Regions from separate parts of the Curtobacterium sp. MCBD17_026 genome, predicted to be linked through region 1. Evidence: riboswitches for the same ligand, from Rfam matches in the RefSeq annotation. Region 1 holds a riboswitch; the other holds the start of a gene.
The links. A riboswitch is a leader RNA that binds a small molecule or an ion and turns the genes downstream of it on or off. The one in region 1 is predicted to bind thiamine pyrophosphate.
Positions count from the first base shown of each region.

Region 2: linked by a shared signal. The riboswitch ahead of DEI85_RS04710 (ECF transporter S component) and the one ahead of thiM (hydroxyethylthiazole kinase) in region 1 are both predicted to bind thiamine pyrophosphate.

Region 1 covers NZ_CP126281.1:2,141,539-2,149,051, forward strand. Annotated here, with positions in the region: gene DEI85_RS10075 (J domain-containing protein) at 1-47, opposite strand, end outside; gene DEI85_RS10080 (winged helix DNA-binding domain-containing protein) at 161-1,237, opposite strand; gene DEI85_RS10085 (phosphotransferase enzyme family protein) at 1,234-1,980, opposite strand; gene DEI85_RS10090 (NUDIX domain-containing protein) at 2,088-3,044, opposite strand; TPP riboswitch at 3,113-3,208, shown strand; gene thiM (hydroxyethylthiazole kinase) at 3,197-4,063, shown strand; gene thiE (thiamine phosphate synthase) at 4,060-4,809, shown strand; gene thiD (bifunctional hydroxymethylpyrimidine kinase/phosphomethylpyrimidine kinase) at 4,806-6,323, shown strand; gene DEI85_RS10110 (metallophosphoesterase family protein) at 6,384-6,893, opposite strand; gene DEI85_RS10115 (MarR family winged helix-turn-helix transcriptional regulator) at 6,890-7,360, opposite strand; gene DEI85_RS10120 (VOC family protein) at 7,444-7,513, opposite strand, start outside.
Region 2 covers NZ_CP126281.1:991,559-999,071, forward strand. Annotated here, with positions in the region: gene treY (malto-oligosyltrehalose synthase) at 1-1,127, opposite strand, end outside; gene glgX (glycogen debranching protein GlgX) at 1,124-3,355, opposite strand; gene DEI85_RS04705 (hypothetical protein) at 3,483-3,803, shown strand; TPP riboswitch at 3,886-3,997, shown strand; gene DEI85_RS04710 (ECF transporter S component) at 3,992-4,630, shown strand; gene DEI85_RS04715 (ATP-binding cassette domain-containing protein) at 4,633-7,443, shown strand; gene DEI85_RS04720 (nucleoside/nucleotide kinase family protein) at 7,436-7,513, shown strand, end outside.

The sequences.
Region 1 (7,513 bases):
ACGCCGAGGACTTCGTAGGGGGTGGCGTCGGCCGGGCTGTCCGTCATGGCCCTGCGACATTACCGGAGGCAGTGTCGGAGTCCGCCGCATGGTTGCTGGGTGCACTCTGGAGGAGCGGTGCGGCCGGGCTGCCTCGGCACACGGTCCGCAGGTGGTCGCGTCAGACCACCGTGGTCACGACCGGCGCTCCGAGGAACGCCGCGTACCGCGCGGCCGCAGCCTCGAGCGCACGGACGGACGACGCGTCGAGGGTGCCGAAGGGTGCGACGGTGACGAGGTGCTCGGCCCGGCGCTCGGTGCGCTTCCAGGTGCCGACGACGCGACCCCGCACGACGGCCATCGGCAGGAACACGCCGTTGGCTCCGGGGCTGACGCGGTCGGCGTGGGCGGGGTCGAGCTGCGCGGACCGGTCGGCGTACCCGAGCAGGTACTCGTCGAAGCCGGGGAGAAGGTGCCCGGTGGGGACGCGCGCGGCCGTCGGCCGGTCGGCGAGGGCGAGGAGCCCGTCGCCGAGGTCCTCGACCGCGTCCCCCGCCACGGCCCGGGCCCGGCGGAGGTCACTGAGCGGCAGCTTCGTCCAGCTCGCGGCGTCGGCCTCGGTCGCGGGGCCACGGCCGCGCAGGTACCCGAGCAGGACCCGGCGGAGGGCCTCGTCGCGGTCCGGCGGCTCAGCGGTGGCGGGTGCCCACTCGTCGAGCAGCACGAGCCCCTGCCCGACGCGGGCGGTGGGACCCCAGGCGACGAGGCGTTCCTGCGCGAGCTGCAGGACCAGGTGGTAGCCGCGACCTCCGGCCGGGTCGATGCCGGCAGCGCGGTACGCCGCGAACAGGTCGTCCCGGACCAGCGCACGGCCGCCCTCGAGGGCCGCGATCGTCGCCTCACGGGCCCGGCCGAGCAGGGCGTCGTCGATGCCGAGCTCGGCGGCGCGTCGGGCGATCGTGCGGAGGGTCCGCTCAGCGGTGAGCGAGAGCAGCAGGCGCAGGTCGTCGGGGCGCAGGGCGTGCAGGGTGCCGCGCATCGACCACGAGCGGACGAGTTCCCCGCGGTCGAAGGCCCCGCGGACGTCGTCCCGCGTCGACCCGGGAGCGCGGACCCCGATGGCCCAGAGCACCTGGCCGAGGTCCTGCCCCTGCACCCCCAGCATCCGCTCGACGACCTCCGTGGGGCGCAGCCCGGGCGCCGCGATGCCCTGCGCCGCGAACCGCGCCGAGCGGAGCCGCGCGGGGCTGGTGGTCACGCGACGGCGGCGGTGACGGCGTCGGCGTGCTGCTCCAGGTAGGCGACGTCGGCGCGGTACAGGTCGGCGTGGCCGTGCTGCAGGTCGCTGACGAACTTCGGGTTGCCGGCGGCGGCCTCGTGCTCGATCGTCGTGACGAGCGCGACGAGGGACGCGATCATCGTCTCGGCCAGGACGCTGCGGGAGCGGTCGTCGAGCGCGTAGGCGCGGCAGAACTCGGCGGCACGTGCGAGCCGATCGTCGAGGTCGGGGGCGGTCGATCCCTCGACAGCGCCGGTGGTGAACGGCGCGAACCGGTAGACGGCACTCGCGACGTCCCAGACGCGGGGACCGGGGTGTGCGGTGTCGAAGTCGATCAGGCCGACGGCGGCGATGCCGTCGTAGACGCAGTTGTACGGGGCGAAGTCGCCGTGCACGATCGTCTCGACCGGAGCACGTTCGGCCTGCGACCAGAGGTCGTCGGCGGCGCTGCGCGGGAAGCTGGCACCGGCGTCGTGGAACTGGCGGAGCAGGCGGGCGCTGGTGACGAGGGCTGCCTCGCTGGCGATGTCCTCGGTCCAGGGGTACTCCCCAGCGACGCCCGGGACGAACGAGACCGTCTCGAGGGTGTCACCGAGGGCGATCGGTTCGGGGGCTGCGACGAACCCCTGCTCGTGCAGGTGGGCGAGCAGCCGGTGCACCGTGGGGGTCCACGGCCCGGCGGGGCGGTGGACTCGGTCGTCGGCCCTGGTGATGCGCTCCAAGGGGAACCTCCTGCGTGTTGCGTCTCCGTTGACGAAGGGCCAGCGTACCGATCAGGACCGGCATGCGTCCCAGTCCATCCGGAACACGATCGGCCCCAGCGCGGTGACTACAGCTGGTCGCGCAACCAGGACGGCCCGTGGACGGTCGCGCCGAGGGCCTCGACGCGGTCGCGGAGCTCGCGGTCGGCCGTCACGACGACGACCGGCCCTTCGCCGGCCTGCACCGCGGCCCGCACGGACTCGACGATCGCGTCGTCGCCGGAGGCCGGAGCACGGACGACGTCTACAGCGCCGGTGGCGGCACCGCGGTCTGCGGCGGCTACGGCGTCTCCGTCGGCACCGCGCTCGACGCTCGCGCCCCCACCGTCCGCAGCGGCCCGGGCCTCCCCCTCGAGCACCACGGTCCACCGCGGCCACCACCGCGCGAACGGCAGGTCGAGCAACGACGCGGACACCCCGCCCGCGGCGAGCGCCGACACCTGTGCGAGCAGGCGTGACGCAGCGCCGGCTCGGTCCTTCCACCAGCCGTCGGGCACGCTGCCGACGACGTTCGCCGCGTCGACGACGACGTGCGGCGTGGTCGCGACGGTGGCACGGAGCGCCGGCCAGGACCTGCCGAAGCCGGGGTGCAGGGGCAGGTCGTCGACCTGGTCGATCGGGATCCACGACAGGGCGAGGCTCTCGCGGTCGGCGATGACGGGTTCGAAGGGTCGGGAGGCGCGCCCCACGACGGTCGTGTAGGTCCAGAACCCCAGGTCGAGCAGTGCCGTGTGGCGCAGGGCGATCGCGTCGTCGGGCACACCGGCTTCCTCGGCGGATTCGCGGAGGGCGGCGGTCACGGCTGCTTCGCCCTGGTGCCGTGCGCCGCCGGGGATGCCCCAGTTGCCGCCGTGGTGGCTCCACTCGACGCGGTGCTGCAGGAGCACGCGGCCGGCGCCGTCGTCGACGAGCAGGCCGGCGGCGCCGAAGCGTCCCCATGCCTTGGTGCCGTCGGGGCCGACCGCCCAGGCGTCGCCGGGGTCGCGGGGGCCGGGTGGGGGCCCGGGGGGCGTTGCATCTGGCACGGTCCAACCCTGGCACACGGTGCCCGGAGCGGGCCTCGAAGTGGTCACCGGGCGTCGTGTACGGTGTCGCTCGAGACACGGGGTGCCGCATCCAGCGGCTGAGATCACACCCGTCGAACCTGCTCGAGCTCGTACTCGCGAAGGGATCGTCCATGGAAACCGCTGCGCCCTCCCCTGCCTGGGCCCACCGAACCGCCGAACTGCTCGAGGCCGTGCGTGCCCGGGCCCCGCTGGTGCAGTGCATCACGAACACCGTCGTGCAGAACGTCACGGCGAACGTGCTGCTCGCGCTCGGGGCCTCGCCCGCGATGGTCGACGTGGCGACCGAGGCGGGGCCGTTCGCCCGCGTCGCGGACGCCCTGCTGGTGAACACCGGCACCCCGCACGCCGAACCGCGGGTCGCCGCGCTCGAGGCCGTGCACGCCGCCCGTGACGCGGGCACCCCGTGGGTCCTGGACCCGGTGGCCGTCGGCTCGCTGCCGGTGCGGACCGCCCTGGCGCGTGACCTGCTCGCGCTGCGCCCGACGGTGCTGCGGGGCAACGCCTCCGAGGTGCTCGCCCTGCTCGGCGACTCGGCCGGTGGCCGCGGGGTCGACAGCACCGTGGGCACGGAGGACGCTCGGGTCGCGTCGGTCGCTGCTTCGGACGGGAGGCTCGTGGCCGCGGTGGCCGTGTCGGGTGCGGTCGACCTGCTGGTCGCGCCCGGCATCGGTGTGGTCCGGGTCGCGAACGGCACCGACCTGCTGACGCGGATCACCGGAGGCGGGTGCGCGCTCGGCGCGGTCGTCGCCGCGTTCACGTCGGTCGCGCCGGAGGACGCGGGGGCCGCTGCCGTCGCCGCCACCGCGGTGCACACGATCGCCGCCGAGCTCGCGGCACGGGAGGCCGGCGGACCGGGGACCTTCCAGCCGCTGTTCCTCGACCGGCTGGCGTCGCTGACGCCGGAGGACGTCGTCCGCGAGGCCCGGATCACCCTCGAGGCCGCTCCCGCGGTCGACGCCCGGGCGGTGTCGGCGTGAGCGGGCTGCAGTCTGCGGGGTTCGGCGTCTACCTGGTGACCGACGGTGCCCTGGCCGACCGGCACGGCATCGGGGTGCTCGGGGTCGTCCGCGCCGCCGTGCACGCCGGGGTCCGGATCGTGCAGGTGCGGGACAAGGACGCCTCCGCGCGTGACCTGCTCGCCCTGACCGCCGCGGTCGCCGACGCCGTCGGGGAGCGCGCGAGGGTGGTGGTCGACGACCGGCTCGACGTCGTCCTCGCCGCACGGCACGCGGGACACCGGGTCGCGGGCGTGCACCTCGGCCAGTCCGACGTCCCCGTCACGGCCGCTCGCGCCCTGCTCGGAGCGGACGCCCACGTGGGCCTCACGGCGAACACGCTCGCGCACCTGGCTGCCGTCGAGCGACTCCCCCGCGGCACCGTGGACCTGCTCGGCGTCGGGGTCGTGCACCCCACGGCGACGAAGGCCGACCACCCGCCGGCCCTCGGCCACGACGGGTTCGCCCGGTTGGCCGCCGCCACCGACCTGCCGTGCGTGGCGATCGGCGGGGTGACCCTCGACGACGTCGTGCCGCTCCGGGCAGCCGGTGCCGCGGGCGTCGCGATCGTGTCGGGCATCTGCGCCGCGGCCGACCCCGGGTCCGCCGCGGCGGCGTACGTGGCCGCGTGGGGCCGTGGACCCGGCCACGGGGCGGAGGCCGGACGATCCGGTGACCTTGATCCACGCCTCCAGGCCGACGCCACGCACCACGGGGCGGACGCATGAGCGTCCCACGGGTGCTGAGCATCGCCGGGACCGACCCGACGGGCGGGGCCGGGATGCAGGCGGACCTCAAGGCGATCGCCGCGCACGACGGGTACGGGATGGGGGTCGTGACGGCGCTCGTCGCGCAGAACACGCACGGGGTGCGGTCGGTGCACCTGCCGGACGTCGGGTTCCTGCGGGAGCAGCTCGACGCGGTGTCGGACGACGTCGTGGTCGACGCGGTGAAGATCGGGATGCTCGGCACCGCCGACGTCGTGCGGGTCGTGACGGACTGGCTGCGGGAGCACCAGCCGCCGGTGGTCGTCGTCGACCCGGTGATGGTGGCGACGAGCGGGGACCGGCTGCTCGACGAGGACGCGGCGTCGGCCATGGGGGCGCTGTTCGCGCTCGCCGACCTGGTGACGCCGAACCGGGCCGAGCTCGTGGTGCTGGCGGAGCTCGCCGGCGCGGGTGCGGCTGGTTCCGGTGCGCCGTCGTCGGCTTCGTCGTCGTCGGCTTCGTCGCTGGATGCCGCGCGTGCCGTGGCGGCGCGGTGGGACGTCCTGGTGCTGGCGAAGGGCGGCCACGACGAAGGGCCGACCTCCGATGACGTGCTCGTGGCACCGGACGGAACCGTGCGGGTGTTCACCGGTCCCCGCGTCGCGACGACGAACACGCACGGCACCGGGTGCTCGCTGTCCAGTGCGATCGCGACGCTCGCCGCGCGGCACGGCGACTGGGAACTCGCGGTCGGGGTGGCGAAGGAGTGGCTGACGGCGGCGCTGCGCGGGGCGGACGCGCTGTCGGTCGGGAGCGGCAACGGCCCGGTCGACCACGGAGCGCAGGCGCGGGCAGCCCTGCCAGCGCTGTCGTACACGGACGTGTGGTGGACGGACGCGGCTTCGGTGCTGCAGGAGACCATCGACTGCGCGTTCCTGGTGGGGCTCGGGGACGGGACGCTCGAGCCGGAGGTCTTCGCGGGCTACCTGGCGCAGGACGTCCACTACCTGCGGGCGTACGAGCGGCACCTGGCGACGCTCGGGGTCGGTGCCCCCGGTGTCGGTTCGGGTGATGGTGCCGGCGCTGCTGCTGCGTTCTGGGCGGCGGCTGCGCAGGGGTGTGCGGACGAGGCGCGCGACCTGCACCACCGTCGGCTGGCCGGCTCGCACGCCGACGATCCCGTGCACCCCACGTGCGCCGGGTACCTCGCACACCTGCAGGAGGCCGCCGACTCCGGCTCCCCGGCGGTGCTCGCCGCCGCGGTGCTGCCGTGCTTCCGGGTCTACGCCTGGGTCGGGTCGCAGCTCGGGGTCGCGCCGGACGGGCATGCCTTCGCCGACTGGATCACGGCGTACGGGGACCCGGGGTTCGCGGCGTCGAGTGCCGAGGCGACCCGGCTCGTCGAGGAGGTGGCCCGTGCGGCGACACCCGACGAGCGAGGGCGGATGGCGCGGGCGTTCCGACGTTCGGTGGAGTGGGAGCTCGCGTTCTTCCGGATGCCGACGGAGGCACGCGACGCCCGAGTCTCGCGCTGAGGGACGGTTCTCGGGTTGGCTCACCCGAGAACTGTCCTCCGGGCCGAGTCTCGGCGGGGATCAGCGGGCGACCGGCGGCAGCCGGACCAGTTCGACGGACAGCTCGGCACCGCTGACCGTGCCGCGCATCCACGTGTGGTCGGGCTGACGACGGCGGTCGGTCGGCGAACCGGGGTTCAGCAGGCGCATCCCCGACGGGGCCACGGTGTCCCACGGGATGTGCGAGTGGCCGAAGACGAGCACGTCGGTGTCCGGGTACTCGGCGTCCATCCGCCGCTCCCGACCGGTCGACGCCCCGGTCTCGTGCACCAGGGCGAAGCGCAGGTCCTCGACGCCGAACCGGGCGACGAGCGGCAGCCGGTCGTCGAACTCCGCACCGTCGTTGTTGCCCCGCACGCCCTCGAAGCGGCTGGACCGCGCCTGCACGGCGTCGAGGGTGGCCAGGTCGACCCAGTCCCCCGCGTGCACCACGAGGTCGGCGGCGTCGATGTCGGCCCACAGCCCGGGCGGCAGGTCCTTCGCGCGCTTGGGCAGGTGCGTGTCGGACAGCAGGACGAACGACGTCGTCACGACTCGGTGGGTGCCGGCATCGGGAGCCCGGCCTCGTCCGAGGCGCCGAGGCGCTCCAGCAGCCCGGCGAGCAGTGCGATGTCGTCGTCGGACCAGTCGGCGAGCCGTTCGTCGAGCGCGTCGCGGTGCAGCTGCACCGACCGCTCGAGCGCTGCGCGGCCGGCGTCGGTCGCCTCGAGCGGCTTCGCGTTCCCGCTGCCGCCGTCGGTCGTCCGCACCAGCCCGGTCGCGAGGAGCCCGGACAGCTGCCGCGAGATCGTGGAGCGGTTCAGCCGCAGGTAGCGGGCGATGTCGATGGCCATGCAGCCCGGGTGCTGGACGACGAAGTCGACGAGGGACTGGTCGACGACGCTCAGGACCTGATCCGAGCCACGGGCACGGATGCTCGCCCGACGGGTGATGCGGGCGAGCTCGGTGTACGCCCGGCTGATGTCGCTGTTCCGGACCTTGGAGCTCGGGTGGTCCATGATGGCTCCAGCCTGTCTGCGCCGGCGCCGGCCGGCGGTCTTCTCGTCCCGTCACCATACCGGCGGGTACGCCTGGTGTGGGGTCAGCGGGCGGCTGCCGCTGCCCGGAGCGCGGGGATGTCGAGCTTGATCATCTGCATCATGGCTTCGAAG
Region 2 (7,513 bases), 1.1 Mb from region 1:
ATCTCGGCGACCGCGTCGACGATCCGCTCGTGCGTGATCGTCTCCGTCACGGCGCTCGGTGCGAGCAGGCGTGCGAGCCGCTCGACCTCGCTGCCGAGGATGCCGTCCGCGATGCCCCGTCGGGTGTCGTGCGTGAGCTGCTGCCAGTCGGTCGGTTCGGCCCCCGACGCCGCGGTCAGCGCCTGCTCACCCGCGGGGTCGACGAACACGCGGTCGATCACCCCGAGGGCGTCGTACCCGGTGGTGCCGTCGACCGGCCACGAACTCGGCAGCTGCTCGCCGGGCTCGAGGATCTTCTCGACGAGGGTGTAGGCCCCGCCGGTCAGCTCCGCCAGGTCCTGCAGGTAGCCCGCCGGGTCGTACAGCCCGTCCGGGTGGTCGATGCGTAGGCCGTCGACGAGTCCGTCGCGGAACCAGCCTCCGATGACCCCGTGCGAGGCCGCGAAGACCTCGGGCTCCTCGACGCGGATCGCCGCGAGGGTGTTCACGGCGAAGAACCGGCGGTAGTTCAGGTCGTGGTCGGCGCGCTTCCAGTGCACGAACGCGTAGTGCTGGCGGGCGTGCACGGTCTCGACGGTGTCGCCGTCGTGCACCGTTCCGGGGGCGGTGGGGTAGGCGGTCTCGCCGACGCGCAGCACCGGACGCTCGGCGTCGGACGTGTCGAGCGTGACCGCGTCGAGCAGCCGGTCGTCGAGCACGGGGACGCGGACCTTGCCGTCGCCGGCTTCCCAGTCCACGTCGAAGGCCCAGGCCACGGGGGAGCCCTGCCCGAGTTCGAGCAGGGACCACCACCACGGGTTCGACTCGGGGGTCGCGACGCCGACGTGATTCGGCACCACGTCGACGATGACCCCGAGGCCGACGGCGTGCGCGGCCTCGGCCAACGCCCGCATCGCCTGGTCGCCACCGCGGTCGGTGTCGACCCGCGTGTGGTCGACCACGTCGTAGCCGTGGTTCGACCCGGACTCGGCCTGCAGCACCGGCGACAGGTACAGCCAGTCGGCGCCGAGGTCGTGCACGTAGTCGACCAGGTCGCGGGCGGCGTCGAGGTCGAAGTCGGCCGAGACCTGCAGCCGGTAGGTCGACGCGGGGACGCGGTTCGCGGCGCCGGGCGTTCCGGCGGTCATCGGGTGGCTCCGCTCGGTGCGGTGGACCCGGCCGGGTTGGCCGGGGTGACGGTGTCCTGCGGGGCGTCTGGTCCGGGGGCGCCGTCCTGCTCGGCGTCGACCGGGGTGCTCGTGACCTCGTGGTCGGGCTCGGCACGCAGCACGATCATCGACCGGGCGGGGACGTCGAGCGGGGTACCCGCGTCGAGCACCTCGTCGCGGGCGCCGGGGTCGGCGGTGTCGATCCGGACGGTCCAGCCGGGGGAGTACTCCTCGGGTGGGAGCGTGAAGGTCACGACGTCGTCGTGGGCGTTGAAGTACGTGATGAAGCCGACGTCGGTGATGCGCTCACCGCGGGCGTCGCGACCTCGGATGCCCTCGCCGTTCAGGTACATGCCGACGCTCTTGCCGAAGCCGGAGTCCCAGTCCTCGGGGTCCATGGCGTCGCCCGAGGGGGTCAGCCACACCACGTCGGGCAGCGGTTCGCCCTCACCACGTCGGACCGGACGGCCGTTGAAGTACCGGGTCCGGCGGAACGTGGGGTGGTCGTGCCGCAGCTTCACCACGTCGGCGGTGAACTGGATGAGGTCCTCGTCCGCACTGTCCCAGTCGATCCAGCTGAGCTCGGAGTCCTGCGCGTACACGTTGTTGTTGCCGGCCTGCGACCGGCCGAGCTCGTCGCCGTGCGCGATCATCGGCACACCCTGGCTCAGGAGCAGGGTCGCCAGGAAGTTCCGGCGACGCTGCAGCCGCAGGGCGTTCACCGCCTCGTCGTCGGTCGGGCCCTCGGCCCCGGAGTTCCACGACCGGTTGTGGCTCTCGCCGTCGTTGTTGTCCTCGCCGTTGGCCTCGTTGTGCTTCTCGTTGTAGGCCACCAGGTCGTACAGAGTGAAGCCGTCGTGCGCGGTGATGAAGTTGATGCTCGCCTTGGGGGTGCGGCCGTCGTGCTCGTACAGGTCGGCCGAGCCGGAGATCCGCGAGGCGAACTCGCCGAGCGTCGACGACTCGCCGCGCCAGAAGTCACGGACGGTGTCGCGGTACTTGCCGTTCCACTCGGACCACTGGGGCGGGAAGTTGCCGACCTGGTAGCCACCGGGGCCGACGTCCCACGGCTCGGCGATGAGCTTGACCTGCGACACGATCGGGTCCTGCTGCACCAGTTCGAAGAAGGCCGACAGCCGGTCGACCTCGTAGAACTCGCGGGCCAGTGCCGAGGCGAGGTCGAAGCGGAAGCCGTCGACGTGCATCTCGGTCACCCAGTAGCGGAGCGAGTCGAGGATGAGCTGCAGCGAGTGCGGGTGCCCGACGTTGAGCGAGTTCCCCGTGCCCGTGTAGTCCATGTAGAACTTCTTGTCGTCGTCGACCAGGCGGTAGTAGGCCGCGTTGTCGATGCCGCGGAACGACAGCGTCGGGCCGAGGTGGTTGCCCTCGGCGGTGTGGTTGTAGACGACGTCGAGGACGACCTCGATGCCGGCGCGGTGCAACTCGCGCACCATCGTCTTGAACTCCTGGACCTGCTGGCCCTGGTCGCCCGATGACGAGTACGCCGAGTGCGGCGCGAAGAAACCGATGGTGTTGTAGCCCCAGTAGTTCGACAGCCCCTTGTCCTGCAGGGTCGAGTCGTTCACGAACTGGTGCACCGGCATGAGCTCGAGCGTGGTGACGCCGAGGCGCTGCAGGTGCTCGATGACCGCCGGGTGGGCGACGCCGGCGTAGGTGCCGCGCTGCTCTTCCGGCACGTCGGGGTGGGTCTCGGTGAGTCCCTTGACGTGCGCTTCGTAGATGACGGTCTCGCCGTACGGCGTGCGCGGCGGACGGTCCCCCTGCCAGTCGAAGAAGGGGTTGATCACGACGCCCTTCATCATGTGCGACGCGGAGTCCTCGTCGTTGGTCGAGTCCGGGTCGCCGAACGTGTACGAGAAGAGCGACTGGTCCCAGTCGATCTCGCCGCTGGTCGCCTTGGCGTACGGGTCGAGCAGGAGCTTCGACGGGTTGCAGCGCGCGCCGTTCTCGGGGTCGTACGGGCCGTGGACCCGGAAGCCGTACTGCTGCCCGGGGCCGATGTTGGGGAGGTACGCGTGCCAGACGTAGGCGTCCACCTCGAGCAGGCGGACGCATTCTTCGTTGCCGTCGGAATCGAACAGACAGAGTTCGACGCGCTCGGCGACCTCGGAGAACAGCGCGAAGTTCGTGCCGCTCCCGTCGTAGGTCGCCCCGAGCGGGTACGGGTTTCCGGGCCAGGTGTGCAAACGGTCCTCCAGGTGTGGGTGCGGCCAACATATCGGCGGCGCTCGTCCGCGTCCGCAGACAAGCCCAGCTGTGGATGCCCACTGCGCCCCGCGGCCTGTGGAGGAACGGACGAGTAGCGTCGCGCGCATGGCCAACATCGTCTCGAAGATCGCAGACCAGGTCCGCCCGCTCGGGGTCTCCACGAACTACGGAGAACCCGTCGAGGTCGGTGACCAGACCCTCATCCCCGTGTCCGTCAGCTGGTTCGGCTTCGGTGGCGGCGGGGACGACGAGAACGGTGGCGGCGGTGGCGGCGGCCTGTCGGCCCCCGTCGGCGCGTACGTCCGTCGCCCGGGCAAGGACCTCGTGTTCGAGCCGAACCCGATCTCGCTGATCGTCGTCGGCATCCCCTTCGTGTGGGTGGCCGGGCGTGTCCTCCGCAAGCTGGTGCGCGCGCTCAAGAAGTGACCACCTGACGCAACCGGAGGCCCGTGGCGACGCCGCCACGGGCCTCCAGTCCGTCACGCGGTCGCGACCGCGTCTAGACTGCTGGCACACACACGGGAGTCCGGGACCGCCGGGCTGAGAGGGAGCGATCGGCGCTCCGACCGTCGAACCTGATCCGGATAATGCCGGCGCAGGGAGGAGTCAGCAGCATGCCTTCAGGCACGTCCACAACCGTCACCACCGCTCCACGGCGATCGCTGCGTTGGCGGGTCGTCGACATCGTCGTCGCGAGTGTCCTCGCGGTGGCCCTCGGAGTCGTCTTCCGGCTCTGGGAGTTCGGCTACGAACCCATCAGCGCCGTCATGGACCTCGTGCTCCCCGGCACGAAGGCCCTGTTCGGCGGGGTCTGGCTGCTCGCCGGCCCGATCGTCGCGATCGTCGTCCGCAAGCCCGGCGCCGCGCTCTACGGCGAGATGGTCGCCGCCTCGGTCGAGGCGTTGTTCGGCACCCAGTGGGGGTGGCTCACGCTCGAGGCCGGACTCGTCCAGGGCCTCGGCGCCGAGATCGTCCTCGCGCTGTTCCTGTACCGCGTCTACCGCCTGCCGGTCGTCGTGCTCGCCGGTGCCGCGGCCGGACTCGCGCTCGGCATCAACGACACCGTCCTCTGGTACCCGGGACTCGACGTCGCCTTCAAGGTCGTCTACGTGATCTGTGCGGTGATCTCCGGTGCCGTGATCGCGGGGGCGGGCTCCTGGCTCATCGTCCGGGCACTCGCCCGCACCGGGGTGCTCTCGTCCTTCGCGGCCGGCCGCGAGCACAGCCGCCGCGAACCCCGCGCCCTGGTGTGACCGTGCCCGCTCCGTCGGCGACGTCCCCTTCCGCCGGCGGCGACGCCGGCGCAGGTGCCGGCGTCCGCGGGGCGCGCATCGTGTTCCGCGGCTGGGGCTGGCGGTACCCGGAGCGAGACGCCTGGGCCGTCAGTGACGTCGACCTGACCGTCGAGCCAGGGGAGCGGGTCGCCGTCGTCGGGTCGTCCGGTGCCGGCAAGTCGACGCTCCTGCGAGCGGTCGCCGGCGTGCTGCCGGACGAACCCGACGCCACCGATGACACGGCTGCTTCGGTGCGGGGAACACTCCTGGTCGACGAGGCCGACCCCCGCGCGGTCCGCGGGCGTGTCGGTCTCGTCATGCAGGACCCCGAGGCACACACCGTGATGTCCCGCGTCGGCGACGACGTGGCCTTCGGCTGCGAGAACGCCGGCGTCCCCCGTGACGAGATTTGGGACCGGGTGCGGACGGCGCTCGATGTCGTCGGCCTCGACCTGCCGCTCGACCGCTCCACCGCGCAGCTGTCCGGTGGGCAGCGGCAGCGGTTGGCGCTCGCGGGCGTGCTCGCGATGCGGCCGGGTGCGCTCGTGCTCGACGAACCCTGCGCGAACCTCGACCCGGACGGCGTGGCGCAGGTGCACGACGCCGTCCGGGCACTGCTCGACGAGACCGGGGCGACGCTGCTCGTGGTGGAGCACCGGATCGGCACCTGGCTGGACCTGGTCGATCGGCTCGTGCTGCTCGAACCGGCCGGCGGCGTGGTCGCGGACGGTCCGCCGGCGCAGGTGCTGGCGGACCACGGCGAGGCGCTCACCGCGGCCGGGGTCTGGGTTCCCGGTGCCGAGCCGGCGCGTGGTTCCGCCCGGCGACGGCCTGCGCGCGGACGAGCGGGCGAAATGCCCGGGTTGTCGGGCGGGGCGACCGCGGCATTCCGCCCGCTCGGCGATGGGGAGCCCGGCGACGGAGCGCGTGAGATGACGTCGCGCGGACGAGCGGGCGAAATGCCCGGGTTGTCGGGTGGGGCGACCGCGGCATTCCGCCCGCTCGGCGAGGGGGAGCTCGGCGACGGAGCGCGTGAGATGACGTCGCGCGGACGAGCGGGCGAAATGCCCGGGTTGTCGGGTGGGGCGACCGCGGCATTCCGCCCGCTCGGCGAGGGGGAGCTCCGCGAGGGGGAGCTCCGCGAGGGGGAGCCCGGCGCCGCGGAGCGCGGCGAGGCGGCGGCGGCGGTGCTGCTCGAAGCCCGGGGACTCGGCACGGCACGGGCGAAGCAATCGGTCGGGAACGGTATCGACCTCGTGCTCCGGGCCGGACAGGTCCTCGCGGTCACCGGACCGAACGGCGTCGGCAAGTCGACGCTCGGGCTGACCCTCGCGGGCCTGCTGGCACCGGCCGCCGGCGAGCTCGGCGTCACCGACACCCTCGCCGGCGGCATCGGTGCGGCGCCGCACACCTGGACGAGCCGCGAACTCGCCGCCCGGATCGGCACGGTGTTCCAGGACCCCGAGCACCAGTTCGTCGCCCGCTCCGTCCGTGAGGAGGTCGAGGCCGGCCCCCGAGCACTCGACGCGCCTGACGCCGCCGAACGAGCCACCGCGCTGCTCGACGAGTTCGGGCTCGCACACCTGGCCGACGCCAACCCCTTCACCCTGTCCGGGGGCGAACAACGACGACTCGCGATCGCCTCGGTCATCGCCGCCCGGCCGCCGGTGGTCGTGCTCGACGAACCGACCTCCGGGCAGGACCGAGCCACGTGGCAGGCCGTCGTCGGGCGGCTCGGAGCCCTGGCTGACGCCGGCACCTCGGTGGTGGCGGTCACCCACGACCGCGATCTCGTCCGGGCACTCGACGCCGACGAGGTCGTGCTCGGGCCTGACGGCGCCCGGACCGTCGGGCGCGACCAGGGGCCGTCGGTCGCGACCGTCCCGGAGACGGGACCGACAGCCGGGAGCCGCCCCGGGCCTCCAGACCGGACCGACACGGACGATGGGACGGACGCGGCGGACGCGGCGGACGCGGCGGACGCGGCGGACGTGGCGGACGGAACCGACCGGCCGAACCCGGCGCTGCGACCGCTGCCCGCGCGAGCGACCGGCATCCCCGGCGTCCAGCCGGTCGCGTCGCTGATCGGTGTGCTCGCCCTCGGCGTCTGCCTGGTGCTCAGTCTCGACGTCGTCTCCGCCGCCGTCGCCCTGGCGCTCGAACTCGCGCTCCTGCCGCTCCTGCGCCTGCCGGTCCGGACACTGCTGCTCCGACTCGCACCGGTGCTCGTCGCGGTGCCGCTGACGGCGGTGAGCATCGCGCTGTACGGCAGGCCCTCGGGTCGGGAGTGGTTCGACCTCGGGTTCGCGCACGTCACCGACGGGTCGCTGACACTCGCCCTGGCGACGGCGCTCCGGGTCCTCGCGGTGGGAGTGCCCGCCATCGCGCTCTTCGTACGGGTCGACCCGACCGACCTGGCCGACGGGCTCGCGCAGGTGCTCCGGCTGCCCGCGCGGTTCGTGCTCGGGGCGCTCGCCGCCGTCCGCATGATGACCTTGCTCGTCGACGACTGGCGACAGCTGGCGATGGCCCGGCGCGCCCGAGGACTCGCCGACTCCGGACGGCTCCGCCGCGGAGCGACCATGGCGTTCGCGCTGCTCGTGCTCGCGCTGCGCCGGGCGACGACGTTGGCGGTGGCGATGGAGTCACGGGGGTTCGGTGCTCCCGGACGGCGGACCTGGGCGCGGGTCGCACGGTTCGCCGGGCCGGAGTGGGCGATGGTGGCGGTGCTGATCGGCATCGGCGTGGTGTCGATCGCCGTTGCGGTGAGCGTCGGGACGTGGCGTGCCTGACCCGACGCCTGCAGACGGCACGACGGGCGGCGAGCGCGCGACGGGCACGACCGCCGGTGACCTCGCCCCC